2 regions of the Microbacterium sp. ZW T2_14 genome follow, and region 1 is predicted to be linked to the other one. Evidence: predicted binding sites of a transcription regulator. Region 1 holds the regulator's gene; the other holds the start of a gene.
The links. Region 1 encodes HrcA, which represses chaperone genes, less so after heat shock. Its sites were predicted from a motif close to TTNGCACTCGNNNNNNNCGAGTGCNAA; they were not measured.
Positions count from the first base shown of each region.

Region 2: ACI3KY_RS15700 (Hsp20/alpha crystallin family protein) is a predicted target of HrcA. The motif match lies at 8,361-8,387, and genes of this name have one in related genera.

Region 1 covers NZ_JBJDRK010000011.1:29,690-44,657, reverse strand. Annotated here, with positions in the region: gene ACI3KY_RS05905 (PhoH family protein) at 1-763, opposite strand, end outside; gene ACI3KY_RS05900 (HIT domain-containing protein) at 834-1,181, opposite strand; gene ACI3KY_RS05895 (16S rRNA (uracil(1498)-N(3))-methyltransferase) at 1,247-1,984, opposite strand; gene dnaJ (molecular chaperone DnaJ) at 1,988-3,100, opposite strand; gene hrcA (heat-inducible transcriptional repressor HrcA) at 3,152-4,192, opposite strand; gene hemW (radical SAM family heme chaperone HemW) at 4,321-5,538, opposite strand; gene ACI3KY_RS05875 (DUF1990 family protein) at 5,546-6,196, opposite strand; gene lepA (translation elongation factor 4) at 6,207-8,060, opposite strand; gene ACI3KY_RS05865 (alpha/beta fold hydrolase) at 8,143-8,868, shown strand; gene ACI3KY_RS05860 (MFS transporter) at 8,857-10,101, opposite strand; gene ACI3KY_RS05855 (GH1 family beta-glucosidase) at 10,098-11,456, opposite strand; gene rpsT (30S ribosomal protein S20) at 11,693-11,953, shown strand; gene holA (DNA polymerase III subunit delta) at 12,066-13,103, opposite strand; gene ACI3KY_RS05840 (ComEC/Rec2 family competence protein) at 13,160-14,968, opposite strand, start outside.
Region 2 covers NZ_JBJDRK010000049.1:20,410-34,982, forward strand. Annotated here, with positions in the region: gene ACI3KY_RS15645 (zinc-ribbon domain-containing protein) at 1-615, opposite strand, end outside; gene dinB (DNA polymerase IV) at 644-1,840, opposite strand; gene ACI3KY_RS15655 (hypothetical protein) at 1,991-2,134, shown strand; gene ACI3KY_RS15660 (DUF2188 domain-containing protein) at 2,180-2,389, opposite strand; gene ACI3KY_RS15665 (TetR/AcrR family transcriptional regulator) at 2,408-3,154, opposite strand; gene ACI3KY_RS15670 (SDR family NAD(P)-dependent oxidoreductase) at 3,215-3,970, opposite strand; gene ACI3KY_RS15675 (cytochrome P450) at 4,128-5,420, opposite strand; gene ACI3KY_RS15680 (hypothetical protein) at 5,434-5,739, opposite strand; gene ACI3KY_RS15685 (hypothetical protein) at 5,954-6,127, opposite strand; gene ACI3KY_RS15690 (VOC family protein) at 6,251-6,619, shown strand; gene ACI3KY_RS15695 (L-serine ammonia-lyase, iron-sulfur-dependent, subunit alpha) at 6,724-8,322, shown strand; gene ACI3KY_RS15700 (Hsp20/alpha crystallin family protein) at 8,442-8,897, shown strand; gene ACI3KY_RS15705 (thymidine kinase) at 8,983-9,567, opposite strand; gene ACI3KY_RS15710 (glycoside hydrolase family 2 protein) at 9,738-11,597, shown strand; gene ACI3KY_RS15715 (DUF2804 domain-containing protein) at 11,594-12,589, shown strand; gene ACI3KY_RS15720 (ABC transporter ATP-binding protein) at 12,610-13,506, shown strand; gene ACI3KY_RS15725 (ABC transporter permease) at 13,503-14,237, shown strand; gene ACI3KY_RS15730 (MarR family winged helix-turn-helix transcriptional regulator) at 14,297-14,573, opposite strand, start outside.

The DNA.
Region 1 (14,968 bases):
GCAGGTCGATCTGCGTGATGTCGCCCGTCACGACCATGCGCGTGCCGAAGCCCAGGCGCGTCAGGAACATCTTCATCTGCTCGGGAGTGGTGTTCTGCGCCTCGTCGAGCACGACGAACGAGTCGTTCAGCGTGCGGCCGCGCATGTAGGCGAGCGGCGCCACCTCGATCGTGCCCGTCGCCATGAGCTTCGGCACGATGTCGGGGTCCATCATCTCGTTGAGCGCGTCGTACAGCGGGCGCAGATACGGGTCGATCTTGTCGGTCAGGGTGCCGGGAAGGAACCCCAGCCGCTCCCCGGCCTCCACGGCCGGGCGGGTCAGGATGATGCGGCTGACCTCCTTGCGCTGCAGCGCCTGCACCGCCTTGGCCATCGCCAGGTAGGTCTTGCCGGTTCCCGCCGGACCGATGCCGAACACGATGGTGTTCTCCTCGATCGCGTCGACGTAGGCCTTCTGACCGAGTGTCTTCGGACGGATCACGCGGCCCCGCGACGACAGGATCGCCTCACCGAGCACCTCGGACGGCCGCGGGCCGCCTTCGGTGCGCAGGATGCGGTTCGACGAGGTGACGTCCTCCTCGCCGAGCGCGTGGCCGGCCTTGGTCATCGCGAGCAGCTCGTCGACCAGCGACCGGGCTGCCGCGACCGCGTCCGCCTCGCCCGTCAGCGTGATCTCGTTGCCGCGCACATGCACGTCGACACCGGGGTGCTCCCGCTCGACGACCCGCAGCAGGCGATCCTGGGGACCCAGCAGCTGCACCATCGCGACCCCGTCCGCATAGATGCGCTCGGTGGTGCGGGCGCGGTCGCTCACGGCTTCATGACCGTCTTGATCAGGCACCGACACTCTTCTCTTCGAGGCCTCCCGCGAGCACATGGGCGTGCACGTGGAAGACGGTCTGGCCCGCGTTGGGGCCGGTGTTGAAGACGAGGCGGAAGTCCCCGTCGGAATGCTCGGCGGCGAGCGTGTTCGCCAGGCCGACGAGCTCGGCCATCAGCTCGGGATCGCCGGCGGCGAGCTCGACGACGTTGCGGTACTCCTCGGTCTTGGGGATCACCAGGAGGTGCAGCGGCGCCTGTGGAGCGATGTCACGGATCGCGAACGCGTTCTCGGTCTCCGCGATGATCTCGGACGGGATCTCTCCGTTGCGGATGCGCGTGAAGATCGACGGCTCGCTCATCCCGCAAGTCTAGCGAGGGGCCGAACGGCGGGCTCGGGTACCGGTCGGTGAGCCTGTCGCAGCGGTCACCAGCGGGCGAGGGCGGTGCTGACGACCGCGAGTGCCGCCGGGCCGGCCGTCGACGTGCGCAGCACGGTGTCGCCGAGCCGCACGAGTCGCGCTCCGGCCGCAGCGAGGGCGTCGAGCTCCTCGGGTGCGATGCCTCCCTCGGGGCCGACGACCAGCACGATGTCGCGCACGTCGCCCGGCTCGACCGCGAGGGCACTGAGCGACTCGGTCGCCGTCGGCTCGAGGATGAGGACGAGGGATGCCGCGGCCCGGCGCGCGAGCGCGGTCGTCGTGGTGAGCTCCGCCACCTCGGGCACCCACGCGCGATGAGCCTGCTTCGCCGCCTCTCGAACGATGGTCGTCCACCGGGCGCGGCCCTTCACCGCCTTCGCGGCGTCCCACCGCGAGACGCTCCGCGCGGCCTGCCATGGCACGATCTCATCGACGCCGAGCTCGGTGGCCGCCTGGACCGCCAGCTCGTCACGGTCGCCTTTCGCGAGCGCCTGCACGAGCACGACGCGCGGACGCGGCTGCGCGGCATCCGTGCGCTCGCGTACGCGCACCACCACTTCCCGCGGCGCGGCCGACTCGACGAGGCCCGTGAGCCAGGCGCCGCGGCCGTCGCCGACCGTCACCTCCTCGCCGACACGCACCCGTCGCACACTCGAGGCATGGTGCGCCTCGGCGCCGGTGAGCGTGACGGTCTCGCCCGGCCCGGCGGAAGCAGGCCCGTCGAGGAGGAAGTGCAGGGCCACCGGCTACCCGTTCCGGAAGCGGTCGCGCAGCTTGGCGAACAGGCCCTGGTGGAACTCCGAGAGACGCGGAGCCGGCGCCTTGGTGCGCTTGGCGAACTCCTCGATCAGCGCGCGCTCCTTGTGGTCGAGCCGGGTGGGCGTCACGACGTGCACGCCCACTCTCAGGTCGCCGCGCTGCGAGCCGCGCAGCGGGGTGATGCCGCGGCCCTTGATGGTCAGGATGTCGCCGGCCTGGACGCCCGGGCGCACTTCGAGGTCGACCGGGCCGTCGAGCGACTCGATCGTGGTCGTGGTGCCCAGGATCGCGTCGGGCATCGACACCTCGAGGGTCGCGAGCAGATCGTCGCCGTCACGGCTGAACACCTCGTGGGGCGAGACGGTGACCTCGATGTACAGGTCGCCGTTCGGGCCACCGGCGGGACCGACCTCGCCCGAGCCGGGCAGCTGCAGTCGCAGACCGGTCTCGACGCCCGCGGGGATGTCGAGCGAGACGGTGCGGCGGGCGCGCACGCGGCCCTGGCCCTGGCAGGTCGCGCAGGGGTAGGGGATGGTGGTGCCGTAGCCCTGGCAGACGTTGCACGGCTGCGTGGTCACGACGTTTCCGAGGAGGCTCCGCACCTGGCGCTGCACGTTGCCGGTGCCGTGGCAGATGTCGCATGTGACGGGGCTCGTCCCCGGCTGGCAGCACGATCCCTGGCAGGTCTCGCACACCACCGCGGTGTCGACGTCGATGTCACGATGGGTGCCGAACACCACGTCGCCGAGCTCGAGCGTGACGCGTACGAGGGCGTCCTGCCCGCGTTCGCGTCGCGACCTCGGACGCCCCCCGCGCGAGCCGCCCGAGGCTCCGAAGAAGGTCTCGAAGATGTCGTTGAAGCCCCCGAACCCGCCGGCGCCGCCGAACGGCGAGTCGTTGCCGCCCATGTCGTAGCGTGCGCGCTGATCCGGGTCGCTCAGCACGTCGTAGGCGTGGGTGACGAGCTTGAAGCGCTCGGAGGCGTCCTCACCCGGGTTCACATCGGGATGCAGCTGCCGTGCCAGCTTGCGGTACGCCTTCTTGATCTCGTCGGTGGTGGCGTCGCGTGCGACGCCGAGGACCTCGTAGTGGTCTGCCACTTTCGCCTTCCTGCCGCGGCCGTGCCGCGGAATCGATGATGCGCGTCCGCGTCAGCGGGAATTGTCGTCCTGCTCGAGCATGCGCGTGAGGTAGCGCGCGACGGCGCGGACCGTCGCGAGGTTCGTCGGGTAGTCCATGCGTGTCGGACCGAGCACGCCGACGCGTGCGAGCGATCCGGTCGCGTCGTAGTCACTGGCGACGACGGATGCCTCGGCCAGGCCGAACGCCTCGTTCTCGCGGCCGATGCTCGCGGCGAGCCCCTGCTCGTCGGCGACCATCTCGCCCATCAGCCGCAGCAGCGTGACCTGCTCCTCGATCGCCTCGAGAAGCGGGTAGATGCTGCCCCGGAAGTCGGACTCGCTGCGAGCGAGGTTCGCACTGCCGGCCATCACGAGCTTGTCCTGCCGGAACTCCTCGAGCTCTTCGGCGACCGCGCGGACGATCTCGTCCGTCGCACGCTCGTGAGCGGGTGCCTGGGCGTCCGGCACCTCGAGCCGCTCCGCGATGCGCTGGAGCCCCTCACGGACCGGCCGGCCGACCAGGAGGGTGCCGAGCCGCGCACGGATGTGTGCCAGGTCGGTGTCGTCGAAGTCCTCACCGACGAAGGTCAGTCGCTGCGAGACGCGGCCGGTGTCGGTGACGACGATCACCAGCATCCGTCCGCCGCCGAGCTGCACCAGCTCCACGTGCGTGACGTTGGCGCGCGCGAACGACGGATACTGCACGATCGCCACCTGGCCCGTGAGCTGGGTGAGTGCGCGGACGGTGCGAACCAGCACGTCGTCCAGGTCGCCTGAGCCGTCGAGGAACGACGCGATCGCGGAGCGCTGCGCCGACGAGAGCGGGCGGATCTCAGCGAGGTGGTCCACGAAGACGCGATAGCCCTTGTCGGTCGGCACGCGTCCCGACGACGTGTGCGGCGCGACGATGAGCTCTTCGTCTTCGAGCAGCGCCATGTCGTTGCGGATCGTCGCCGCAGACACGCCGAAGGCGTGACGCTCGACGATCGTCTTGCTGCCGACGGGCTCACGCGTGTCGACGTAGTCCTGCACGATCGCGCGCAGCACCTGCAGGCCTCGCTCGCTGACCATCCCGCCTCCTCACGCTGCTGTCGGCACCAGGGCGTCTGGCACTCGCACGACTGGAGTGCCAATTCTATCGGATGCCTCTGTCAGGAGCGCCGAGCGACGCCGCACGGCCTCCGCCCGCCTCCGCAGGATCATGCGGTCAGCGCGCGCACGACCGCGTCGGCCAGCAGACGGCCGCGTCGGGTCAGCACGACGTGGCCTTTCAGCGCGGTCGGTCCGTCGATGAGACCGTCCGCGATGAGCGCAGCGACGGCATGCCGGCCCTCGCCCTGAAGCTCGCCGACCGGCAGCCCCTCACGCACGCGCGTGCGCAGCAGCACGTTCTCGAGGGCCCGGGCCTCGGCATCCGGGATCTCGCGTCCGGCGGCCGGCGACTCGCCCGCGGCGAGCCGCTGCGCGTAGGCCGCGGGGTGCTTGACGTTCCAGAACCGCACTCCCCCGATGTGACTGTGCGCTCCCGGGCCGAACCCCCACCAGTCCGAGCCGAGCCAGTAGGCGAGGTTGTGCCGCGAGCGGTGCGCCGTGTCGCGTGCCCAGTTCGACACCTCGTACCAGCCGAACCCCGCGCCCGCGAGCAGGTCGTCGGCGAGTTCGTACATGTCGGCCTGCAGGTCGTCGTCGGGGGCGGCGACCTCGCCGCGGCGGATCTGGCGCGCCAGCTTCGTGCCGTCCTCGATGATCAGCGCGTAGGCCGAGATGTGATCGGGCTCCAGTGCGATGGCGGCCTCCAGCGACGCGCGCCAGTCCGCGAGCGACTCACCGGGAGCACCGTAGATGAGGTCGACGCTGACGTCCAGGCCCGCGTCACGGGCGGCGGACACCGCCGTGCGGACGTTCTCGGGATCGTGCGTGCGATCGAGGGCGGCGAGCACGTGCGGAATCGCGGACTGCATGCCGATCGAGAGCCGGGTGACGCCGGATGCCGCCAGCTCGGCGGCCACCGCGGGCGAGACGGTGTCGGGGTTGGCCTCGACCGTCACCTCCGCCCCGTCGACGATGCCGAAGGTCTCGCGGACGCCGTCGAGCATGCGGGCGAGGTCGCCCGGAGGCAGAAGTGTGGGTGTGCCGCCGCCGAAGAACACCGTCGTCGCGGGCCGGTTGCCGCCGGCGCGATCGAGCACAGTCGCGGCGAGGTCGATCTCGCGCAGCAGCGTGTCGGCGTACTGGTCCTGGCGGGCGCCCTGCAGCTCCGACGACGTGTAGGTGTTGAAGTCGCAGTATCCGCATCGGACACGGCAGAACGGCACGTGCAGGTAGACACCGAAGTCCGTCGCCGGGGCGATGCGGGTGAGGTCCGGCAGCGAGCCATCCGCCGGAACCGGCTCGCCCAGTGGCAGCGCGGCGCCCATCAGCGCGTCACGCGGGTGTCGTGTACAGCGGCGAGATCGCGCGCAGATAGCGCGTGAACAGCTCGCGCCGACGGCGCTTGGTCAAACCCGGCAGCACGCGGTAGAGCACGGCACGGGGTGCGTCGAAGGCGCGCACGGTGAACCACACCTCGTCGTTGTCGTACCAGTCGAGCATGAAGGATTCCTCGCCGCTGACGACCGAATCGCTCACCGTGCCGAGTGCGAAGCCGATGCGGCGCGGCTCCTCCACGGCGAAGATGACGCGCAGCTCCGCGTCGGCGCGGAGGCCCTTCACCCGGCCGTCGACCCTGATGGTGGTGCCGGCGCTGACGTACGGCGTGCCGTCGGCGTCGAAGCGCTGCTCGGTCTCGGTGCGGCTGGGAGCGACCGGGGTGCCCTCGGCGTCGAAGCTGACGCCGGAGTACATCGGGCCCGACGCGGGGCGTACGTCGGAGACGTCCAGCCCTGCACCGCGTTGCGCCGTCCACGACAGCAGCGCCTCGCCGGCCGCGCGGAAACGCGCCTCGCCGCTGCCGATGCGCCACGACTGCTCGGCCGGAATGCTGCGCTCCGGCGGATAGTGCATGAGATCGGGCGCCTGCGTCGCCCCGACCGCGGCGTAGTCGACCGTGTCGTCCCGGAAGTTCCCTCGACGCATGACGACCAGCCTACTTGCCGTCCTTTTTCTCCGTATCGCCCGACAGCGCGGCGATGAACGCCTCCTGGGGGACCTCCACGCGACCGACCATCTTCATGCGCTTCTTGCCCTCCTTCTGCTTCTCCAGCAGCTTGCGCTTGCGGCTGATGTCGCCGCCGTAGCACTTGGCCAGGACGTCCTTGCGCATGGCCCGGATCGACTCGCGGGCGATGATGCGCGCCCCGATCGCGGCCTGGATCGGAACCTCGAACTGCTGACGTGGGATGAGCTTCTTGAGCCGCTCCGTCATGAGCACGCCGTAGGCGTAGGCCTTGTCGCGATGCACGATGGCGCTGAACGCATCCACCGGCTCGCCCTGCAGCAGGATGTCGACCTTCACGAGGTCGGCCTCCTGGTCGCCGCTGGGCTCGTAGTCGAGCGAGGCGTACCCCGCGGTCTTCGACTTCAGGTGGTCGAAGAAGTCGAAGACGATCTCGCCGAGGGGCATGCTGTAGCGGATCTCGACGCGGTCCTCGCCGAGATACTCCATGCCGAGCAGCGTGCCGCGGCGGGACTGGCAGAGCTCCATGATCGTGCCGACGTAGTCCTTGGGCGCGAGGATCGCGGCCTTGACCATCGGCTCCGTCACGCTGGCGATCTTGGTGCCGGAGGGGAACTCGCTGGGGTTCGTGACGGTGAAGCTCTTCTTGTCGTCGGTCACCACCTCGTAGGTCACCGACGGCGCGGTCGAGATGAGGTCCAGGCCGAACTCGCGCTCGAGGCGCTCGGTCACGATCTCGAGATGAAGTAGACCCAGGAAGCCGCAGCGGAACCCGAAGCCGAGGGCGACCGAGGTCTCGGGCTCGTAGTTGAGCGAGGCATCCGACAGCTTCAGCTTGTCGAGCGCCTCACGCAGCAACGGGTAGTCGCTGCCGTCGATCGGGTACAGGCCCGAGAAGACCATCGGCTTCGGGTCGGTGTAGCCGGGCAGTGCGTCCTTCGACGGCTTCGCGGCGTTCGTGACGGTGTCGCCGACCTTCGACTGGCGCACATCCTTCACGCCGGTGATGAGGTAGCCCACCTCGCCGACGCCCAGGCCCCGGGTCGGTGTCGGCTCGGGCGATGAGACGCCGATCTCGAGCAGTTCGTGGATCGCGCGGGTCGACATCATCTGGATGCGCTCACGCGGGTTGAGCGCGCCGTCGACCATGCGGACGTACGTGATGACGCCGCGGTAGGAGTCGTACACCGAGTCGAAGATCATCGCGCGGGACGGGGCATCCGGATCACCCTGGGGCGCCGGGATCTGCGCGACGACGTGGTCGAGGAGGTCCTCGACGCCCATGCCGGTCTTCCCGCTGACCCGGAGCACGTCCTCGGGGCGGCCGCCGATCAGCCCGGCGAGCTCCTTCGCGTACTTCTCGGGGTCGGCGGCGGGAAGATCGATCTTGTTGAGGACCGGGATGATCTGCAGGTCGTTCTCGAGCGCCAGGTACAGGTTCGCGAGCGTCTGCGCCTCGATGCCCTGAGCCGCGTCGACGAGCAGGATCGCGCCCTCGCACGCGGCGAGCGACCGCGAGACCTCGTAGGTGAAGTCGACGTGCCCGGGCGTGTCGATCATGTTCAGCGCGAACGTCTGGTCGCCGCTCGTCCACGGCATCCGCACGGCCTGCGACTTGATCGTGATGCCGCGTTCGCGCTCGATGTCCATCCGATCCAGGTACTGCGCGCGCATGTCGCGATCAGAGACGACGCCGGTGATCTGCAGCATGCGGTCGGCCAACGTCGACTTGCCGTGGTCGATGTGGGCGATGATGCAGAAGTTGCGGATCAGCTCGGGCGGCGTGGCAGAGGGCTCGAGGGGCTTCAGTGCGCGGGGTGACATGTCCAGACGATTGTACGGGTGCGCGGTGCCGAGACTCTGCGAGCCGTCGGCAGCCCGTCAGCGCCCCGGCTAGCCTGTCGTCATGGTGGTGCAGGTCGTGCTCGTTCACGGCATCCGGACGTCCGCCACGATGTGGCGCTCCCAGGTCGACTACCTGACCGCTCGCGGCACGCCCGTGACGGCCGTCGATCTGCCCGGCCATGGAGCGCGCATGACCGAGGAGTTCACGCTCGAATCGGCGATGGCGACGATCGATCAGGCTGTGCGCTCCGCGGCCGAGCGTGGCCCGGTGCTCCTCTCCGGCCACTCGATGGGTGGCCTGCTGTGCATCGAGTACGCGGGTGCGGAGCAACCGCCGCCCGTCGCGGGCTTCATCGCAGCGTCCTGCACCGCGATCCCGCGCGGCGTCGGGCTCGCCGCCTATCGCATGCTGACACGCGGGTTCGACTCGCTCCCCGACCGCGGGATGTGGCTGACGGACCGCATGCTCGATCGCATCCTGCCCGATGAGACACGCGCCGACTTCGGCGCGGGCGGCTACGCGCTGGACGCGCAGGACACGGCACTGCGCAGTCTCTCGGTGCTCGATCTCCTCGCGGCGCTGCACCGCATCGACGTGCCGCTGTGGTTCGTCAACGGACAGTACGACCAGCTGCGCGTGAACGAGAAGCTGTTCATGCGCATCGCGCAGCACGCCGAGCTCGTCGTCGTGCCGCGCACGACCCACCACGTGACGGTCATGCGCCCGCGCGTCTTCAACGCCCTCCTGGAGGTCGCGCTCACCACCCTCGAGGCGTCAGACCGCTGACCGCTCCCGGGCGCGGATCGCGTACGTCATCACGCCGCCGACGATCGACAGGATGCCGCCCACCAGGAAGAGCAGCCAGAACCCGCCGACGAGGGCCACGAGGCCCGCACCCAGGAGCGGCCCGATCAGCTGGCCCAGGCTCGCCGACACGTTGACGAATCCGAGGTCGCGCGCGTGGTCCTCCGGGTATGGGAGGAGGTCGGTGCCCAGCGCCAGGCTCACCGACATGTACGCGCCGTACCCGACGCCGAGAAGGGCGGCCGCGATCATGGCCGACGTGAGCGACGGCGCCACGACCAGGATGATCGACGCGAGGCCCTGGATGACGGCCGCCCACACCACGAAGGGCACACGGCGGCCGGTGCGGTCGGAGACCCAACCCGAGGCGATCGAGGACGCGACGACGAAGAGCGTGTACACCAGGATCAGCAGAAGGAGCTCGTCCTCGGCGGTCGCGGCATCCCGGTGCAGTCCGTAGAGCAGGAAGAACAGCAGCAGGCCCGTTCCGAGCGCATTGCCGATGTTGACCGTCAGGCGTCCCGCGAGCAGCCACGCGAAGTCACGGTCCCGCAGCGCGGCGAGGCGCTCGCGGAGCGTTCGGACCTCACGTGCGACCGCCACCTCGCCGCTCGCCGGCGGGTCGGGAAGCAGCAGCGCGGCCACGGTGCCGACGACGGCGAGGAAGCCCGCCAGCGCGAGATAGCCGACCGCGACACCCAGCTCGAGCAGCACGATCACCCCGACGCCCACCACGATGCCGAGCGCCTGCGAGGAGGAGACGGCAGCGGATGCCGCACCCCGCTGCGTCGTCAGCTGGTCGGCGATGAGCGCGGTGAAGGCCGCCGAGGCGACGGCCACGCCCACCGAGACGCCCACCCATGCCAGGCCGACCCCCCACGGTCCGTCGGCGAACGCGATCGCGATGAGCGACAGGGTGCCGAGTCCGACACCACCGAGGGCCCAGGGGCGCCGGCGGCCCCATCGGCCGCGTGTGCGGTCGGAGAGGCCACCCGCGAGCGGGGCCGCGATCACTCCGGCGACGCCGCCGATCGCCAGCACGAGCCCCGATGACACGACGCCGGTGATCCAGCCCGCCGCGTCGTCGGGTGTGTCCAGCTGCAGTGGGATGAGGAGCTGCAGCGGCGTCAGCTGCACGGTCCAGAGCGCGAGCCACGCGAGCGTGAACAGCGTGAACCAGCCGGCTCCGACCTTCGCACCTCGCCGGGCATTCACGAGCGGGACTCCGCGATGAGGCTGCGGTACCAGTCGAACGAGGCCTTGGGCGTGCGTTGCGCCGTATCGAAGTCCACGTGCACCAGCCCGAAGCGCTGCGTCCAGCCGTCGGCCCACTCGAAGTTGTCGAGCAGCGACCACACGGTGTACTCGCGGACGTCTGCGCCGGCCCGGATGGCAGCTCCCACCGCATCGATGTGGCCCGCCAGGTATCCGATGCGATCGGCATCGTCCACGCGGCCGTGGACGTGGTCGGGTTCGGGGAACGACGCGCCGTTCTCGCCGATCACCAGCGGAGGGAGGCGGTCGCCGTACCGCTCGTGGAAGTCGAGCAGAAGCTCGGTGAGCGCAGCGGGCACGATCGGCCACTCCGGTCCGAACCCGGTGACGGGCGCCCCCGGCGTGGGAACGATCTGGAACGGAATGGGGCTGCCGTGCGGCGCGCCCGCGACGGTCGTCGGGTTGTAGAAGTTGATGCCGTAGAAGTCCCCCGGCGCCGAGATCACGTCGAGATCGCCGTCGGCCACCGGCATCGGCGGAATGCCGAACGCTTCGAGATCGGGGTACGCCCCGGTGAGCACCGGCTCGGCGAACACGAGGTTGTGGAGCAGGTCGTACACCGCCGCCGCGGTGAGGTCGGCTTCCATCTCGCTCGCAGGGAGCACCAGCGTGTGGTTGTTGACGATGCCGACCTCCTCGGCCCCCGCGGCGCGCAGTGCCCGCTGCGCCAGACCGTGGGCGAGGAGCTGATGATGCACGGTCGGCAGCGCGTCGAACAGCAGCTGACGACCGGGCGCCAGGGTGCCGACGGCATAGCCCTGCAGCGACGTCGAGACCGGTTCGTTGAGTGTGTACCAATGACGGATGCGGTCGCCCAGTGCCTCGGCGACGATCTCGGCATACTCGCCGAAGCGCTCCGCGGTGTCGCGCTGCAGCCAGCCGCCCTGCTGCTCGAGCGTGCTCGGCAGGTCCCAGTGATACAGCGTCGCGAAGGGAGTGACGCCGGCGTCGAGCAGGTCGTCTGCGAGCCGGCGGTAGTAGTCGAGCCCTGCCGGCAGAACAGGACCGCCGGGCTCGGGCTGCACCCGCACCCACGAGATCGAGAAGCGGTAGCGGTCGACGCCGAGGGCTGCCAGCAGCGCGACGTCCTCGCGGTGGCGCCGGTAGCTGTCGGGCCCGGGTTCCGCCGTCGCCCCGCCGTGGACCGCGGCCGGAGCGTCGACGAAATCGTCCCAGATGGATCGGCCGCGGCCGTCGGCGGTGCGGGAGCCTTCCACCTGGAACGCGGCGGTCGCGGCCGACCATCGGAAGCCGGGTGGAAACGTCTCGAGGTCGATGGACGGATGCTGCGGCACGGCGGACTCCTTCGTCAGGGGCGCGCGCCTCGGGCGACGCGCGCAGCCACGTCTCGATCATGCATCATCCGGCACCGCTCCCCCGCGCATCGGCGCCGTCCATCGCACGCCGTCCGACCTGGTAGAATCCTTGTTTGGCTTGCGTGTGGGTTCGCCCTCACGACCGTCGCGAAGCGCCCCTCTCTCGCTGACCGGCACATCTATCCGATTCCCTTCGAACGAAAGAACGTCGACACGTGGCGAACATCAAGTCGCAGATCAAGCGCAACAAGACCAACGAGAAGGCGCGCGAGCGCAACAAGGCCGTGAAGAGCGAGCTGAAGACGCACGTCCGCCGCACGCGCGAGGCGATCGCCGCCGGCGACAAGGCCGCCGCCGAGAAGGCTCTGGGCACGGCGTCCAAGAAGCTCGACAAGGCCGTCAGCAAGGGCGTCATCCACCGGAACCAGGCAGCGAACCGCAAGTCGGCCATCGCCAAGCAGGTCTCGGCGCTCTGAGACTTCGACACGCTCTGCGGCCATGAGGCCGCCCCGCCACGTGAGTGTGCGGTGAGAGCGAGTCGACATGGCCCGTCCCGTCAGGGGGCGGGCCATTTCGCGTTGCCGGACGTCAGGCGCCGTAAGGGGAACGCGTCGCGATGACCGTGATCATGCGCTCCAGCGCGAAGACCGCGTCGCGCGAGCCGCCCTTGACCTCGGCATCCGCCCTCGCCGTCGCCTGGATGGCGCGGCCCAGGCTCTCTTCGTTCCATCCCGTGAGGTCACGGCGCGCGCGGTCCACCTGCCAGTCCTTCATGCCCAGCCGCGACGCCAGGGCAGCCGAGGATTCGCGGTTGCCCGCCACCCGCGCCATCGTCCTCAGCTTCATCGCGACGGCCGCGACGAGCGGAACCGGGTCGGCACCCGAGGCCAGCGCATGGCGGAGGGCGATGAGAGCTTCGCCGTAGCGGCCTGCGATCGCCGTGTCGGCGACCGTGAAGGCCGACGTCTCGACGCGGCCACCGTAATAGCGCTCGACGAGCTGGTCGGTGATGTCACCGGGCACGTCGGCGATGAGCTGCTGGCAGGCGGCTGCCAGCTCGGTGAGGTCGTCGGCGAAGGCGGAGACGAGACTGCGCAGCGCCGTGGGGGCGATGCGCTTCTTGGCCGCCTGGAACTCCCCCGCGGCGAAGTCGAAGCGGTCGGAGTCGCGCTTGACGGCCGGGCAGGCGATCTCCACGCCTGAGCCCTGCCCCGCACGGATCGCGTCGAGCAGCTTCTTGCCGCGGACGCTGGCGCCGGTGTGGCGCAGCACCACCGTGGCGCCATCCTGCGGAGCCGACAGGTACGAGACCGCCTCGGCCAGGAAGGTGTCGGAGCATTTCTCCACGCCGCTCACCCGCACGAGCCGGGGCTCGCCGAACAGCGACGGCGAGGTGACGCCCAGCAGCGTACCCGCGGCGTAGTCGTCGGCGCGGATGTCGGAGACCTCGAGCGTCGGATCCTCGGCGCGGAGGTACTCGCGCACACCGGCGATCGCCCGCTCGGCGCAGACCTCTTCGGGGCCGGACACCAGCACGATCGGCGCCGGCTGAGGCGCCCGCCACGACAGCTGCGGAATGGCGCTGCGCGCCGTCTTCGCGGGCGCGCGGCGAGCGGGAGGAGCCATTGCTCCAGCCTACCGACGGCCGCCGACCTCACAGCCCGGGCGCGGGCGGCGGCTGGTCATCCTCCCCGCTCCCGCCACATCGCGACCGTGTTCTCGGACGACCACAGCGCGATCGCGCCGTCCAGATCGGTGCGTGCGATGCGGGCGCCCACGTCGTCGAGGATCGTGAGGGTCTCCACCCGCGGGTGCCCGTAGTCGTTGCCGGCCCCCACTGTCAGCAGCGCCACAGCCGGTTGCACCGCGACATACAGGTCGGCGTCCTGGTCGGCGCTGCCGTGATGCGCCACCTTGACGATCGAGTACGGCGGTGCCAGGGCGCCCGCGGCCGCCAGCACCCGCTGCGGTGAGGCCGACAGATCGCCGAGGAGCAGCGTGGGAGGGATGCCGCCGCCCCGCACATCGAGGACGACGCTTGCGTCGTTGCCCTCCGGAAATGCCCGACTGCCGGGCTTCGGCCACAGCACACGCCACCGCGCCGCGCCGAGTGACCCGCTGAGGCCCGTGGACGCCTGGGTCGACCGCGCGCCCTCCGCCGTCAACGCGGCGATCCGACGGACCGCGTCCGCATCGCCGGGACCGTGCAGCACGGTGCCGACCCGACCGCGCACGGCGTCGAGCCCGCCGATGTGGTCGAGGTCGTAGTGGGTGAGCACCAGGAGGTCGATGCGCCCGATCCCCGCGCGTGCCAGGCAGGCGGCGAGCGGCTCCGGCGCCGGGCCGGTATCGACAAGGGCCACCGCCCCGGCCGAACGCAGCAGCACCGCGTCGCCCTGACCGACGTCGCACGCCAGCACCGACCAGTCCGCGGGCAGCGTCCAGCGCCCCGCGACCGATGTGAGTGCCCCCGCGCCCAGGGCCGTGCCCGCGACGACGGCCACGAGCAGGACCGACGCGGCGCGGGCGAGCCGCCGCGCCGGAGGGCCGTCGCGGCGGAGCACGATGACGAGCCCGATGGCCACACCGACGATCGTCAGGCTCGCGGCCCCGGGCCAGCCCTCCCACCAGGGCAGGGCGTCGCCGGGAAGTCCGGCGACGGTCGTCGCGGTCGCGGCGATCCAGGATGCCGGTACCCAGGCGAGGGCCGCGAGCCCCGACTGCAGCCACGGGAAGGGCGCGCTGAGGCATGCCGCGAGGCCGAGCACCGTGGCTGCCGGCGCCGCGGGCCCGGCCAGGAGATTCGCGAGCACGCCGTAGACGGGCACGGTCGGCTCGATGAGGATCAGCAGCGGTCCGCAGGCGAGCTGCGCGGCGAGCGGGACCGCCAGCGCCAGCGCGAGGGGGCGGGGAACCGCACGTGCGAGACCCCCCGCGAGCGGACGGGCGAAGAGCAGCAGCGCGGCCGTCGCTGCGGTCGAGAGCGCGAAGCCCAGCGATGCCGCCAGCCACGGATCGATGACCAGCAGCACCGTCACGGCGGTCGACAGCAGCGCGATCCCCACTCCCGTGCGGCCCAGGAGCACGGCGAGCATCGCGACGGCAGCCATCGCTGCGGCGCGCACCACACTGGGCTCGGGCGTGACGAGCACCACGAACCCGACGAGCACCGCGAGGCCGCAGCCCACCCGCAGGCCGCGCGAGGCACCGAGCGCGGCCGCGAGGGCGAAGGCGAGGCCGACCACCAGGGCGCAGTTGGCGCCCGACACCGCGGTGAGGTGGGAGAGCGATGCCGCCTTCATCGCTCTGTCGAGCGCGGGCGACACCACCGAGGTGTCGCCGACGGCCAGCCCCGGCACGAGACCTGCCCCGTCGCCGGGAAGACCGTCCACGGCGCGGACCAGCCCGCGCCGCAGTTCCGCCGCCATCGCGGCCACCCCCTCGGCCGCCCGGACGACGTCGACCCCTCGGGACGCCCAGAGCACCAGCAC
Region 2 (14,573 bases), on a different contig from region 1:
GATGTCGGGCCACACCTCCGAGTGATCGAAGAAGGGCCGCGCAACCCGTACCGCGTTGAACCCCGGCGTCACCGACAGGCGCGCGAACAGGTCGGCACGCAGTTGGGCTTCGATCGCGGACGCGGGCTTCGGCGCGCACTCCGAGTGGAACGGCTCGCCGACAGGCAGGTCGGGCGTCTTCGCGCACACGCGCTGCTTGCGCTTCGGCATCCTCTGTCGGAGAACGGCGCGCTCGACGGGGTTGGCGATCGCGGCGGGCACGGGGGAGCCGGGCGCAGTGACCACCTCGCGCATCGGGAGCGCGCGCGCCGGCCGGGCCAGGTCCGCGCAGTCCGGGCACCACGCGGAGCGTCGGCGCTCGCGGCCCGGGCGGTTGCGCTGCTCGTCAGGCGTCGCGGCGAACTTGTGGCCGGCTTCGCACTGCCACAGAAGGAGCACGTCGGCCGCCGGCGGCACCTGGCTCAACACGATCCCGGCGTTGAGTTCCGGGTGGTACTGACGGATGAGAGCGGGAAACGGCGCCCACGCCTCCCGATAGCTGCCGACGGGGTAGGGTACTTCCGCGCCCTTGGAGAACTGGCGGCGCGCCCACCACAGTTCGACACGCTCCGCCATGGCAGCAGAGTAGGCGCGGCCGGCGACATCACTCGTGCTCGGGAAGCACCGGCGTCGACCAGCCCGGGTCGCGACCGAGCTGTGCGGCCCGCGAGACCGACGTCGCACCGAAGCGATCGCGCACCGCGTCGAGCACCGTGTCGAGGCGCTCGCCGTCGTCCCAGTCGATCGGCAGCTCGGGTTGGATGCTGTCGGCCCGCCCCAGCTGCGACAGCGAGATGCCGATGAGCGTGATGCCGCGTCCCGAGATCTGGGGCTGCGCGGCGGCGAGCAGGCCCCGTGCGACCTCGAGCAGCACGGAGGTGCGGTCGGTCGGGAACCGGACGGTGCGTGAGCGAGTCGCCTTCGCGTAGTCGCCGTAGCGGAGGCGCAGCACGACCGTGCGGCATACGCGGTCCCGCTCACGCAGGCGGCGGGCGAGGCGATCGACGATCTGAGTGAGGAAGAGGTCGAGCTCCTCGGCCGAGCGGGGGCGGTTGCCGAGCGCCCGTTGCGAGCCGATGGATCCGCGGCGCTTCGCGGTGTCGACGGGTCGAGGATCCCGCAGGCGCGCCAGGGCGTGCAGATGCGCGCCGGTCGCCTTGCCGAGCAGCCTCTCGGCGGTCGCGGCCTCGAGCTCTGCCAGCTCCCCGACGGTGTGGATGCCGAGCCGATGCAGCTTCTCGGCGGTCACGGCTCCGACTCCCCAGAGCCGCTCGACGGGCAGCGGCAGCAGGAACGCCTCCTCGCGCTCGGGCTCGACGACGAGCAGCCCGCCGGGCTTGCTGACGGCGCTGGCCACCTTGGCGAGGAACTTGGTGCGGGCCACCCCGACCGAGATCGCCAGACCCACTTCGGCGTGGACGCGCTGACGCAATCGCGCGGCGATCTGCTCGGGCGTGCCGGCGATGCGTCGAAGGCCGCCGACCTCGAGGAACGCCTCGTCGATGGAAAGCCCCTCCACGAGGGGCGTCGTGTCGCGGAAGATCGCGAAGACGTCGCGACTGGCGGCGGAGTAGGCGTCCATCCGCGGGGGCACGATCACCGCGTCCGGGCAGAGGTCGCGCGCCTGCCGTCCACCCATCGCCGTGCGCACGCCACGTGCCTTGGCTTCGTAGCTCGCCGCCAGCACCACTCCGCCGCCGACGATGACCGGCCGGCCCCGCAGTGCGGGCGTGTCGCGCTGCTCGACCGAGGCGTAGAAGGCGTCGAGGTCGGCGTGCAGCACCGTCGCCTCGCCGCGCATCCCGCCCTCCCGCCGATCGTCCCCGTGCGGATCATCGCACCTACCGGCGACACCACAACTCGTGCGTCAGGTCAAGCCCCCAGACGCGGTGGCGCGCAGCGGATATCCCTATAGCCCAGACAACCCGCCACTGCTTGAAGGTGAGCAGCCATGAACACAATCGGATCCGCTCTCCGCTCCTTCCGAGACGCGCTGAGGAAGCTCTTCGACCGCCGGCGCCCGCGGCGAAGCACGTGGAAGGCCACGCTCGCCGACGTTCGTCGCGCCGAAGAGCATCACTTCCCGATCGCCTGACGTGTCCGCGGGGCGCCGTGACGTGCGCCGGCGCGGAGACCCGCTCTACTCGTCGGCCGGGTCGGTGATCACGCCTGTAGGTTCGGCATCCTGAACGACGTGCCGCCAGCCCAGCTCGTCGGCGGTCGTGCGTCCCGCATCGATCGCCTCTTCGCGGCTCGAGAAGCTCTGCGAGAGGTCCGGCCGTTCGGCGACGGACACCTCCCACTGCCCGCGGTTCGAACGGGTGACGACGGTGTGCTCGGTCTCAGCCATGATTCCTCCTGTCGCGTCTCACCCATCCTCCGTCGTGCGCGCCGGTTTCGCGAGGTGGTACTCGACGCCGTCGAGAAGCCGATCCAGCGCGTACCGTCCGCCGTCGAATGTCTCGCTCACCAGGGCTCCGGCTTCGAGCAGTTCGCTGAGATGGGGGAGCCGCTCTTCGTCCACCACCTCGCGGAGCACCCGCGCTTCTTCGGTCGCCGTCTTGGTGGAGGATCGTTTCGTCGTGCGAGCGAGGTCGTCATAGCCACGCTCGACGGATGCCCGGAACCGGGCGTGTCCGCTGACCTCCAGGACGATCGCCATGCGCTCCTCGGGGGTCAGCGCTTCCTTCGCAAGCGTCCCCAGCCCGGCGTCGAACCAGGCGAGGTTGTTCGGGGTGCGGGCGACTCCCACGATCGGGATGTCCAGCATCCAGGGGTGCTTCCGGTAGACCGCGGTGGACGCCGCGGCGTATGCCTCGAGTCCTGGTCGCCATCCGAGCCCAGGGCCGATGACATCCGGCGGCGGGCCCATCGCGTGATCCTGCAGCAGGAGGACCAGCGCATCCTTCGAGCCCACGTAGCGGTAGAGCGACATGGCGGTGAGTCCGAGCGCCGAAGCGACCGAGGGCATCGTCACCGCATCGAGGCCGTCTGCATCCGCGATGGTCAGCGCCGCGTCGAGGACCTGCTCGAGTGCGAAGGCGCGTTTCGGTCCACGCTGCGGCGCGGGGGCGGTGCCCCACGCCAGCGCCATGTGCGTTCCGTCCTCAGCCATGCGAGTGCCTCCTGCGCGCCCGAACCAGCATAGGGCGGGCAGCGGGCGCCGTCGTCGGCCTCACATGGCCGACCAGCCGCCGTCCGAGACGATGGTCGTGCCGTTGATGTTCGATGCGTGGTCGCTGGCGAGCCAGAAGACCGTACCCGCGATCTGAGCAGGCGACGCCGGGGCAGTCATCGTCGCGAGCATGATCGGGCCGACCCGGCCGGCGCCGAATTCGGAGCGGACGGAGATATCGAGCTCCGTGGCGACCGCGCCCGGTGCGATCGCATTGGTGCGGATCCCCTCCGCTGCGTACATCACGGCACAGCTCTTCGTGAGTCCGACGACGGCGTGCTTCGACGCGGTGTACGCAGCCCCGCCGACGGAGCCGCGGAGTGCCGCCTCGGACGCGATGTTCACGACGGCTCCTCCTCCGCTGCGGCGCAGGAGAGGAACGGCTGCACGCGTCATCCGCATGACGGTGTTCACGTTGATGTCGAACACTCGCTGCCACGTGCCGTCGTCGACTTCGTCCACGGGGATGATGCCGTCCATCATGCCGGCGACGTTGGCGACAACGTCGAGGCGGTCTCCGGCGGCTTCCACGACGCGTCGGACAACCTTCTCATCCGTCAGATCGCCGGCGACGGCGCGCACGTCGCAACCATCGAGCTCGGCGACGAGACGCTCCAGCCGGTCCTGCGCGATGTCGGCGACCACGACGGTGTCCCCGGCACGAGCGAACAGCTCGGCGGTGGCTCGGCCGATGCCGGCGCCGGCGCCGGTGACGATCACCGTTCGCGGCGAGGTGGGAGAAAATGTGAGGGTCATCGCGGCACGCTCCATAACTAGTAGGTACGTATACCGTATACGACCATACGGGTTAAATGCGACAGCGAATCCGTGCACGCGCGTCAAGCCGCACGCGGGTTGGCGGGCGGGGGCGCGGCCGGGTCCGCGGGCGCGGCCGGCAGGCCGGCGCGTTGTGTCAGTGGACCGGGCAGCGCGACGGCGTTGCGTCCGCCCGCACGTGTGCTCCCGATCTCGGCTTCGTCGGAAGCCGGCGGCGGTTCACCGAGAGGCCCGAGTCCAGGACCGTCAGCCGGGGGTCGCTCAGCGCGGCGATCGCCGTCGCGAGGCCGGTGATCGCGATCTTCTCACCCGGGCAGCGGTGCCCGGTCGCCACCTCGGCACCACCGTGCGGGATGAACGCCGTCAACGCCTCGTAGTCTTCGACGCCGCGGAAGCGCTCGGGGTCGAAGGTCGCCGGGTCCTGCCACGAACGGGCATCCACGTCGGTGCCGAGGATGTCCAGAACGACGCGCCCACCGGCCGACAGGCGCTGTCCGTCGAGCTCGACGTCCTGGATCGCCCATCCGGGGAGCATGGGCACGAAGGGTGCGGTGCGGCGGATCTCCTGCGCGAACATGATCGCGAGGGGACCTCCCCCGAGCGTTCCCCGTTCCGCCGTCTCGGCCGCGATGCGGGCCTGCCACTCGGGCCGGTCGTGCAGTTCCTTCGCGGCGAAGGCGACGAAGCGGGCGACGGCGATCGTGGGCCGGAGGGTGTTCTGGAGCTCCACCCCGGCGAGCCGCGCGGGCAGGGGCTCGCCGGCGCGGTCGCGGTGCCATGCCCAGGAATGAAGCGCCGTCCCCTCGCGCGCGGCGAGGTCCCCCGCGCGCACGGCCTCGATCAGCCGCCGCGCGTGCCGGTCCGACCAGAGCCGATTCACGACGGCCGCGACGTAGGCGGGCGAGTAGGGTGCGCCGAAGCCGTCGACGATCTGTGCCAGACGCGCCGACCAGCGGGTCTTCGCCGCGGCCGTGCCCGACAGCCCGGCCCACACCATGATCGCCCGGCCCAGCGCTCCGACCGCGGCGTCGTAGGCCGTGCGCTCTCCGCCCCGCACCCACGCGTCGAGCTCTTCGCGCCACTCCCGCTCGAGCAGGGGCTGCAGGCGCTCGACCTCGGCATCCTCGTAGGCGACGTCCACGAACGTCGCCTTGCGGTGCCGGTGCTCGTCGCCGTCGAGGCTGTGAACCGAGCCGTGCCCGAAGAGGGTCTCCTGAACGATCGAGGGCATCGCCCCGTGGCGGGCGATGCGCGTCTCGTCGTAGAACAGCGCCACGCCTTCCGAGCCGCGCACGAAGAGCGCGTCGCGGCCCAGCAATCGCATCGGCGCGGATCGCGCACCGTCGCGCACCCGCCGCCAGACGCGCTCGCCGAAGTCGTAGCCGTGGATGAGGACGGAGAGCGACTCGTCGCCGAGCGGACGCCTCATCGCCGCAGCCGCATCAGCGGCGGCCGGGCTTCACGGGCGGACGGTGGGGGATCGGTATCGGCCGCGTGGTCCCGGTGCTGCGGCGACCATGGCGGGTCAGGTCGCGCAGCACCGCGTCGGCGGTGCGGTAGTGGGTGGGCAGACCGACGGGGTTCAGCCACAGCACGTCGACGCCGTCCAGGGGCGCCTGGCTGACGCAGGCGACGAGGCTCCTCGCGTCGCTCATGGGGACATGCGCGTCGCGGATGATCCACGTCGACTGATCCACGCGCTGCAGGTCGTACTGCCGTCCTGTCGGACGAGCCTGGGGTTCGAGCATCACCATCGTTCGCTCACCTCTCCTGTCCGGTGCCGGACGATGGCGATGCAGATATCGCTGTTCTCATTTGGTGCCTCCGCGCTGATGCAGCGAGTCGATTGTCACCGACGAGGAGCCGGGCACCGCCGGGGTTGACAAACGGCGCTCCGGGCGTCACACGCCACGCAGCAGTCGACGGAGAGCACGATCGACGCCCGGTCCGCGGGGCAGCGGGCTATTTGCGCGGGCCGCTGTCGATCCGCTGGGCCGCGATGGGAAGGGCCACCGCGAGCGAGATGCACAGCACCCCCGCGACGAACACCAGGGCGGGCAGAAACGGCGCCGCGAAGGCGGAGCCCACCAGGTACATGCCGCCGATGAGCAGGATGAGGTAAAGGACGAAGAGCATCGCGCACCCTCTCTCGAACCGCCTCCGTCGCGAGCGCGCGGGGCTGCTACCTGCCTATCGCACCGCCGACGGATGCGCCAGAGGCAATGGTGCGCGGTACGCACGTCGCGGCAGAATGACGCCATGAGGCTCGTCCAGGTCGCCCAGCACGCCGACGACCTCGAGCGCGCCGCCGCGTTCTACACCGACCTCCTCGGGGTGCCGCCGACGGCGGTGTTCGACCCGCCGGGGCTCCTCTTCTTCGACCTCGACGGTGTCCGGCTGCTACTCGACCGCGGAGCGCCGAGGGCACTGCACTATCTGCAGGTCGACGATGTGCGCGTCGCTGTCGAGCGCCTTCGGGAACGCACCCGCGTCGTGACGGCGCCCCACGTGATCTTCACCCACGAGGACGACGCGCTCGGCCCGGCCGGTCACGAGGAGTGGCAGGCGTTCGTGGAGGACTCGGAGGGCAACACCCTGGGGCTGGTGTCGTTTCACCCGCCGGCGTGAGCGATCACTCTGCACCGGCTGACGGCCCGTGCCGAGGCATCCTGCCCCTCACGACTCGGTAACGGCAGGCAGACCGCACGTCCGAGAGCGTTAGCCTGGTGGCGATGAGCGCCTACGTCTCGGCGTTCGAGCTGTTCTCCATCGGCGTAGGACCCTCGAGCTCCCACACGGTCGGACCCATGCGGGCCGCCCATGACTTCGTCGTCCGCCTGCGCGAGACCGGCGTACTGCCCCAGGTCGGGCGCGTCACCTGCACGCTGTACGGGTCGCTCGGCGCAACCGGCATCGGCCACGGCACCCCGGACGCGGTCGTGGCGGGTCTCCGAGGCCTGGAGCCGGAGACGGTGGATCCGCATGCTGTCCGCGCGGCGTGGAGCGCCTGGCCCGAGGGGCAGTCGCTCGAACTCGCAGGCATCCGCGCCGTGCCGTTCGCCCGCGGCGATGTCGTGTTCGCCCCGCGCACGCGGCTGCCCGGTCATCCGAACGCGATGACGCTGGAGGCGTGGGCGTCGCCCGACGACGGACCGGCGCGCCCCACCGCGGTGGCGGGACTGCGCGACACCGGGGCCTCGTCGGTCGCACCGCTCGCCGACGTGTCGGATGCCGGGCTCCTCGCCCGCGAGACCTACTACTCCGTCGGCGGGGGGTTCATCCGCCGCGAGGGCGATCAGCCCGCCTCGCCCGGTGCAGGGTCCCGTGCGCAGGAATACCCGCTCGACTTCGCGAGTGCCGAGGAGCTCCTCGCGCTCTGCGATGAGCGCGGCATCACGATCGCCGAGGCCGCGCGCATCAACGAGGAGTCGCTGCGTCCCGACGACGAGATCGCCGCGAGGCTCGATCTCATCTGGGACGCGATGGCCGCCTGCGTCGGGGCCGGCCTCGCCTCCGGCGGCGTGCTCCCGGGCATGTTGGGGGTGAAGCGCCGCGCGGCGTCGATCCGCGAGCAGCTCGAGGCTGCGGAGGCGGACGGTCGGCGCGAGCTGCCGGGGGAGTGGCTGGGCGCATTCGCGCTCGCCGTCAACGAGGAGAACGCCGCCGGCGGACGTGTCGTGACGGCGCCGACGAACGGCGCCGCCGGCATCGTGCCCGCGGTGGCGATGTACTGGTGGCGGTTCCTCGCGGACTCCGGTCTGGGTGCGGGCAATGCGGTCACCCCGTACGGCGAGCTCGTCGGCAGCGCCCTGCTCGGCTACCCCGGCCAGGGCGCCGCCGCCCCCGAGCCGGCGCAGTGGAACGACGAGCAGGTCGCCGAGGCGAACCGTCGCCGCGGCATCCGTCGCTTCCTGCTCACGGCCACCGCGCTGGGCTCGCTGTTCAAGGCCAACGCTTCCATCTCCGGCGCCGAGGGCGGCTGCCAGGCTGAGGTCGGGTCGGCCTGCGCGATGGCGGCCGGGGGGCTGACGGCGGTCATGGGCGGCACCAACCGGCAGATCGAGAATGCGGCCGAGATCGCGATGGAGCACCACCTGGGCCTGACCTGCGACCCGGTCGGCGGCCTCGTGCAGATCCCGTGCATCGAGCGCAACGCCATCGCCGCGTCGACCGCGGTGACGGCCGCCCGGCTCGCGCTCCGTGGCGACGGGTCGCACTACGTCTCGTTGGACGCCGTCGTGGAGACCATGCGGCAGACCGGCATCGACATGTCGCACAAGTACAAGGAGACCAGCGAAGGCGGGCTCGCGGTCAACGTCATCGAGTGCTGAGAGGTGCCTCTGTTCGTCCTGAGCGAACACGAACAGTCTTAGCACTCCACCATGCCGAGTGCTAATCTGTACGTAGTTGAGCCGAGTGGGCTCAACTCCCAGACAGAGAGGAGATTCCCATGGCCACCTACGACCCGTTCCGTGACCTCGACCGCCTCGCGTCGAGTCTCTTCGAGCAGCGGCGCGGCCCGCGGCGCATGCCGATGGACCTGTACCGCGACGGCGACCACTACGTGCTGACCGCCGACCTGCCCGGCATCGATCCGGGCTCGGTCGACATCGACGTCGACGGCCAGCTGCTGACGATCCGCGCCGAGCGCACGCTGCACAGCGGCGACGACGTCAAGTGGATCACCCGCGAGCGCGAGGCGGCGAGCTTCCTGCGCCAGCTCAACCTCGGCCAGGGCATCGACACCGAGCGCATCTCGGCCAACTACAACAACGGCGTGCTCAGCGTGACGATCCCGGTCAGCGAGAAGGCCAAGCCGCGCAAGATCGAGGTCATGTCCGAGGGCGGCGCGCCGACGATCCAGGCGCACGAGTCCAATGAGGCTCCGCAGCCGATCGAGCAGTAGTCGCGCGGCTCTGCGGAGGACAGTTCCGCGAAGCAGATCGGATGCCTCGTCCCGGCCGGGACGAGGCATCCGTCGTTCTGCGCCGCTATGCCCGAGCGGCGCCCGTGAAATGGCGCCGGCACCGCGCCTGATACGACTCGATGCCGCCGACCTGCTCGGTCGTCGGAATGAGGGGGTCGCCGGTAACGGCGGACGACAGCCGCTGGTGGAACGCGGCATCCTCTCCGCACACCGCGCAGACGGCGGTGAGCTTGAGCACGTCTTCGGCGATCGCCATGAGCTCGGGCAGCGGCTCGAAAGGCCGCCCGTCGAAGGTGACGCAGAGTCCGGAGACCACCACGTCGATGCCCTCGGCGACCAGTTCGTCCACGGCGTCGACGAGGCCGGGGCCGAAGAACTGCGCCTCATCGACGGCCAGCAGGTCCAGTCCGCGGCCGCGCACCGAGGCGACCAGCGTCTCGACATCGGGCACCGACCGCGACGGCACGCTGAGCCCCGAGTGGGAGCTGACCTGCCCCTCGCCCCGGCGGTGGTCGAGCGCGTGACTCACGACCTCGACCGACAGGCCGGCGATGCGCGCGCGGCGCACGCGACGCAGCAGCTCCTCGGACTTGCCGGCGAACATGGGACCGGCGACGACCTGCAGCCTCGCCTGCGTGCGCGTGTGCATGGCGCCCAGACTACGTCCGCCTAGGATCGAACCACCTCGCCCGGACCGTCAGCAAGGATGCCGATGCCCGCAGAACCTCCCTCGCCCGCGCCCTCCGCTGCGCCGCGGGGCTCCCTACTGCGCTGGGGTCGACGGATGCCCGGCATCGCACCGACGACGGAGGCCCCGGCATGACCCTGCTCACGCCGTGGGCCGACGACCTCGACGCCGATTCGCCGCTGCCCGACTACCCGCGACCGCAGCTCGTGCGCGGCGACTGGGTCAATCTCAACGGGCCCTGGGACTACGCGATCACCGCGCTGCGACTTGACCAGCGCGCGGATACAGACCCGCTCGCGGTCGCCGACCCGGCGGGGCCGCCCGTCGATTGGGACGGACGCATCGTCGTGCCGTTCTCGCCCGAGACCACGCTGTCGGGCGTCGGCCGCACGCTGCGCGCCGACCAGACGCTCTGGTACCGGCGGTCGTTCGCGCTGCCCCGGCCGCTGCGCGAGGGCGAGCGCGCGATCCTGCACTTCGGCGCCGTCGACCAGTCGTGCCGCGTCGCCGTCGACGGCACCGAGGTCGGCGGACACACCGGCGGCTACCTGCCGTTCTCGATCGACGTGACCTCGGCGCTCGCCGCCTCCGCGCAGCACGAGCTCGTCGTCGCCGTGCGGGACGTCACGGATGCCTCGTGGCTGGCGCGCGGCAAGCAGTCGGGCCGCCCCGGCGGCATCTGGTACACGCCGCAGTCGGGCATCTGGCAGACCGTCTGGCTCGAGATCGTGCCCCGTGTCGCGGTGAACCGCCTCGTGCTCACGCCCGATCTCGATGCCGGCACGGTCGTCGTCACGGTGCACAGCGAGCACGCCGAGGGCGCCGAGCACGCCCAGGTCCACGTGCTCGACGGCACGCGGGTGGCGGCATCCGTTGTCCTCCCGGTCGGCGAGCCGACGCCGGTGACGCTCGATGGACCGCTGAAGACGTGGACGCCCGACGACCCGTTCCTCTACGACGTGCGCGTGACGCTGGGCGACGACCGGGTGGCGTCCTACGTGGGGATGCGGTCGTTCGGCGTCGGCGTCGACGAGCGGGGGTTCCCGTGCCTGCTGCTCAACGGCGAGCCGCACCTGCCGGTCGGGCTGCTCGACCAGGGGTATTGGCCCGATGGCGGCTACACCGCGGCGTCCGATGCGGCGCTGGAATACGACATCCGTCTCGCGAAGCGGATGGGCTTCACGATGCTGCGCAAGCACATCAAGGTCGAGCCGCTGCGCTGGTACCACCACTGCGACCGCCTCGGCATGCTCGTCTGGCAGGACGCCGTCAGCGGCGGCACGGCCTACAACCCGCTCGTCGTCTCGGCACCGGCGATCGCCTCTCCGACGCTCGACGACCGCAAGCACGGCCGCTTCGGGCGCGCCGATGCCGCCGGGCGCGAGCAGTTCGAGAGCGAGCTGCGCGACATGATCGAGCACCTGCGCAGCGTGACGTCGATCTCGCTGTGGGTGCCGTTCAACGAGGGCTGGGGCCAGTTCGACGCGGCCCGCATCGCGGCTGCGGTGCGCGCACTCGACCCGACCCGGCCCATCGACCACGCGAGCGGCTGGCACGATCAGGGTGCGGGCGACCTGCGGAGCCTGCACATCTACTTCCGCGCGGTGAGGCCGCCGCGCCGCGCCGATGCCCGCGTGCTGGCCCTCACCGAGTACGGCGGCTACAGCCTCGCGGTGCCCTCGCACACCTGGAGCAGCACGTCGTTCGGCTACAAGAAGTACCGCTCCCGCGACCAGCTCGTGGCGGCGCTCGAGCGTCTGCATGACCGCGAGATCGCCCCGGCCATCGAGCGCGGGCTCGCGGCCACGGTGTACACGCAGCTCGCCGACGTCGAGGAGGAGGTCAACGGCCTCGTCACGTACGACCGGCGTTTCGTGAAGGTGCCCGAGGACGTGATGCGGGCGATCAACGACCGGCTGCGGGATGCCTCGTCGCGCCGCCCCGACCGCGCGGAGTCGTCCGTCGGCCCGACGCGGAAGGATCCGGCATGACCGAGCGCGAGCTCACCGCGCCCGTGGCGTTGACACTGCCGAACGGACGGGTCAACCCCGACGCGATCGGCTGGGCGCGCCAGCCGATCGTCGACACGTCCGGCATCGGCCGGGGCCGCGGGCGCAACAAGCGGTGGGAGTACTGGAACGTCACGACGCCGACGCACATCCTCGCGCTCACGGTGTCGTCGATCGACTACGCCGCCGTGCATGAGGTGTGGGTGCTCGACAGGGCGACCGAGCGAACGTGGTCCCAGGGTGCGACCGTCATTCCGGCGCGGGACTTTGAGCTGCCGGCCGGCGTCGAGACCGGGCCCGCCCGCGGTCGCGCGAAGGATCTCGACATCGAGGTCCTTCCCGAGGAGGGCGGCACACGGTTGCGTGCCCGGATTCCGGATGCCTCGTTCGACGTGTTCGCCGCACTGCCGGCCGGCCACGAGCGCCTGGCCGTCGTGGTGCCGTGGAGTGCGACGCGCTTCCAGTACACCGTCAAGGACGTCGCCCGTCCCGCCTCCGGATCGGTCACCGTCGACGGCGTCACGCACGACGTTCCGGCGGGGGAGTCGTGGGCGGTGCTCGACCACGGTCGCGGGCGCTGGCCGTATGACATCCGCTGGAACTGGGGCGCGGGCTCGGGCGTCTCAGGAGGGCATACCATCGGCATCCAGGTCGGCGGCCGCTGGACCGAGGGCACCGGCTCCACCGAGAACGCCGCGCTGGTCGACGGGCGCCTGCACAAGATCCACGACGAGCTGGAGTGGGACTACGACATCGCCGAGTGGCGGAGGCCCTGGCGCATCACCGGCGGCGGGCTCGCGGCATCCTTCACGCCCTTCTACGACAAGGTGACCCGCACGAACCTCGGCATCGTCGCTTCGCGCACCGACCAGTGCTTCGGCCACTGGGCCGGGACGTTCGCGGTACCCGGCGGCGACGCGGTGAGGTTCGACGGCATCCTGGGCTGGGCGGAGGAGGTCCACAACCGCTGGTGATGCGGGTCTACTCTGAGCGCATGGACGCCGTGAGCGTGCGGGACCTGGATGTGCGACGGGGGAAGACCGAGGTCTTCACCGCGCTGGACCTCGACATCCCGCGCGGGCAGATCACCGGGCTGATGGGGCCGTCCGGCTGCGGCAAGACGACGCTGATGCGCGCGATCGTCGGCGTGCAGAAGATCGCGGGCGGCACCGTGACGGTGCTCGGCGAACCGGGCGGCTCGAAGACGTTGCGCCGGCGGGTGGCGTACGACACGCAGGCGGCGTCGGTGTACGGCGACCTCACGATCCAGCAGAACCTGCGGTATTTCGCGCGGCTCGTCGGCGCGCCGGGCAGCGACGTCGACCGCGTCATCGAACAGGTGGGGCTCGCCGACCAGCGCGATCAGACCATCGACTCGCTCAGCGGTGGGCAGGAGAGCCGCGTCTCGCTCGCCGTGGCCATGCTCGGCGCACCGGAGCTGCTCGTGCTCGACGAGCCGACGGTCGGGCTCGATCCGCTGCTGCGGGCCGAGCTGTGGGAGGTGTTCCGCGGTCTGGCCGACGCGGGTGCGACGCTCATCGTCTCGAGTCACGTCATGGACGAGGCGCTGCGGTGCGACCGCCTCGTGCTCCTGCGGGCGGGCCGCATCATCGCCGACACGACACCGGACGGCCTGCTCGCCGACACCGGGACGACGGATCCGGATGCCGCGTTCCTGGCGCTCATCGAACGCGACGCCCTTCGGCAGGCTCAGGGACCGAGTGGGGCTCAGGGACCGGGCGGGGCTCAGGGACCGGAGCCGTCTGCCGAGGAGACCGCCGAACCGCCCCCGCTCACCCGCCGCGAGGCGCGCGAGCAGGCGGAGCATCCGCACTCGCCTACCCCCGGCCCGCCGGCCGCGCCCTCCGCCGATGAGGAGAGCGCCTCATGAACGGCATGCTCACTCTCGCCACGGCCGGGCGCGTGCTCCGCCAGCTCAGCCACGACCCGCGGTCGATCGTCCTGATGCTGGTGGCGCCGAGCCTTCTCGTCGGGCTGTTCGCGTGGCTGTTCAGCGACCAGGAGGGGGTGTTCGACCAGTTCGGCGGTCCGATCCTGGCGCTGTTCCCGTTCATCGTGATGTTCCTCATCACGTCGATCACGACGCTCCGCGAACGCCGCTCGGGAACGCTCGAACGCCTGATGACGACCCCGATCGCGAAGACCGACTTCATCCTCGGCTACGGCCTCGCGTTCGGTCTGATGGCGACACTGCAGGCCGTCATCACCGTCACCTTCGCGGTGTGGGTGTGCGGCCTCGAGGTCGAGGGGCCGCTGTGGCAGCTGGGACTCGTGGCCGTCGTGGACGCGATCCTCGGCACGGCACTCGGACTGCTCGCGAGCGCCTTCGCACGCACCGAGTTCCAGGCGGTGCAGTTCATGCCGCTCATCGTGTTCCCGCAGATCATCCTCGGCGGCCTGTTCATGCCGCGCGAGGACATGCCCGAGGCGCTGTACCAGATCTCGAAGGTGCTGCCGCTGAGCTACGCCATCGACACCATCAACGCCGTGACCGCGGGCGACCAGGGGTGGGACGTCTTCGGACCGCTCCTGGTCGTGGTGGCGTTCGCGGTGGGAGCGCTGATCCTCGCGTCGCTCACGCTCCGGCGCCGCACGCCGTGAGCGCCGGTTCCTGAGCCTGGCGAAGGACGCGCTTCGAGAAGCTCAGCGACCGGGGATGATCAGCAGCCGGGCTGCTTCTTGCGCAGTTTGGCCGTGAGCTCGCGCAGCTGGGAGAGCTCGTCGTCCGAGAGCAGCGACATCCGCTCGGCGATGGCCTTGCCGTGGGCGCTGGCGATCCGGCGGAACAGCGATGCACCGGCATCCGTCGCGTGCACGAGCGCCCCGCGCCCGTCGTCGGGATCCGCGCACTTCGTGAGCAGTCCGCGGGCCACCATGCGGTCTACGAGACGCGACACACTGGGCTGGCTGATGAGCATGTTCGCGGTCACGTCGCGC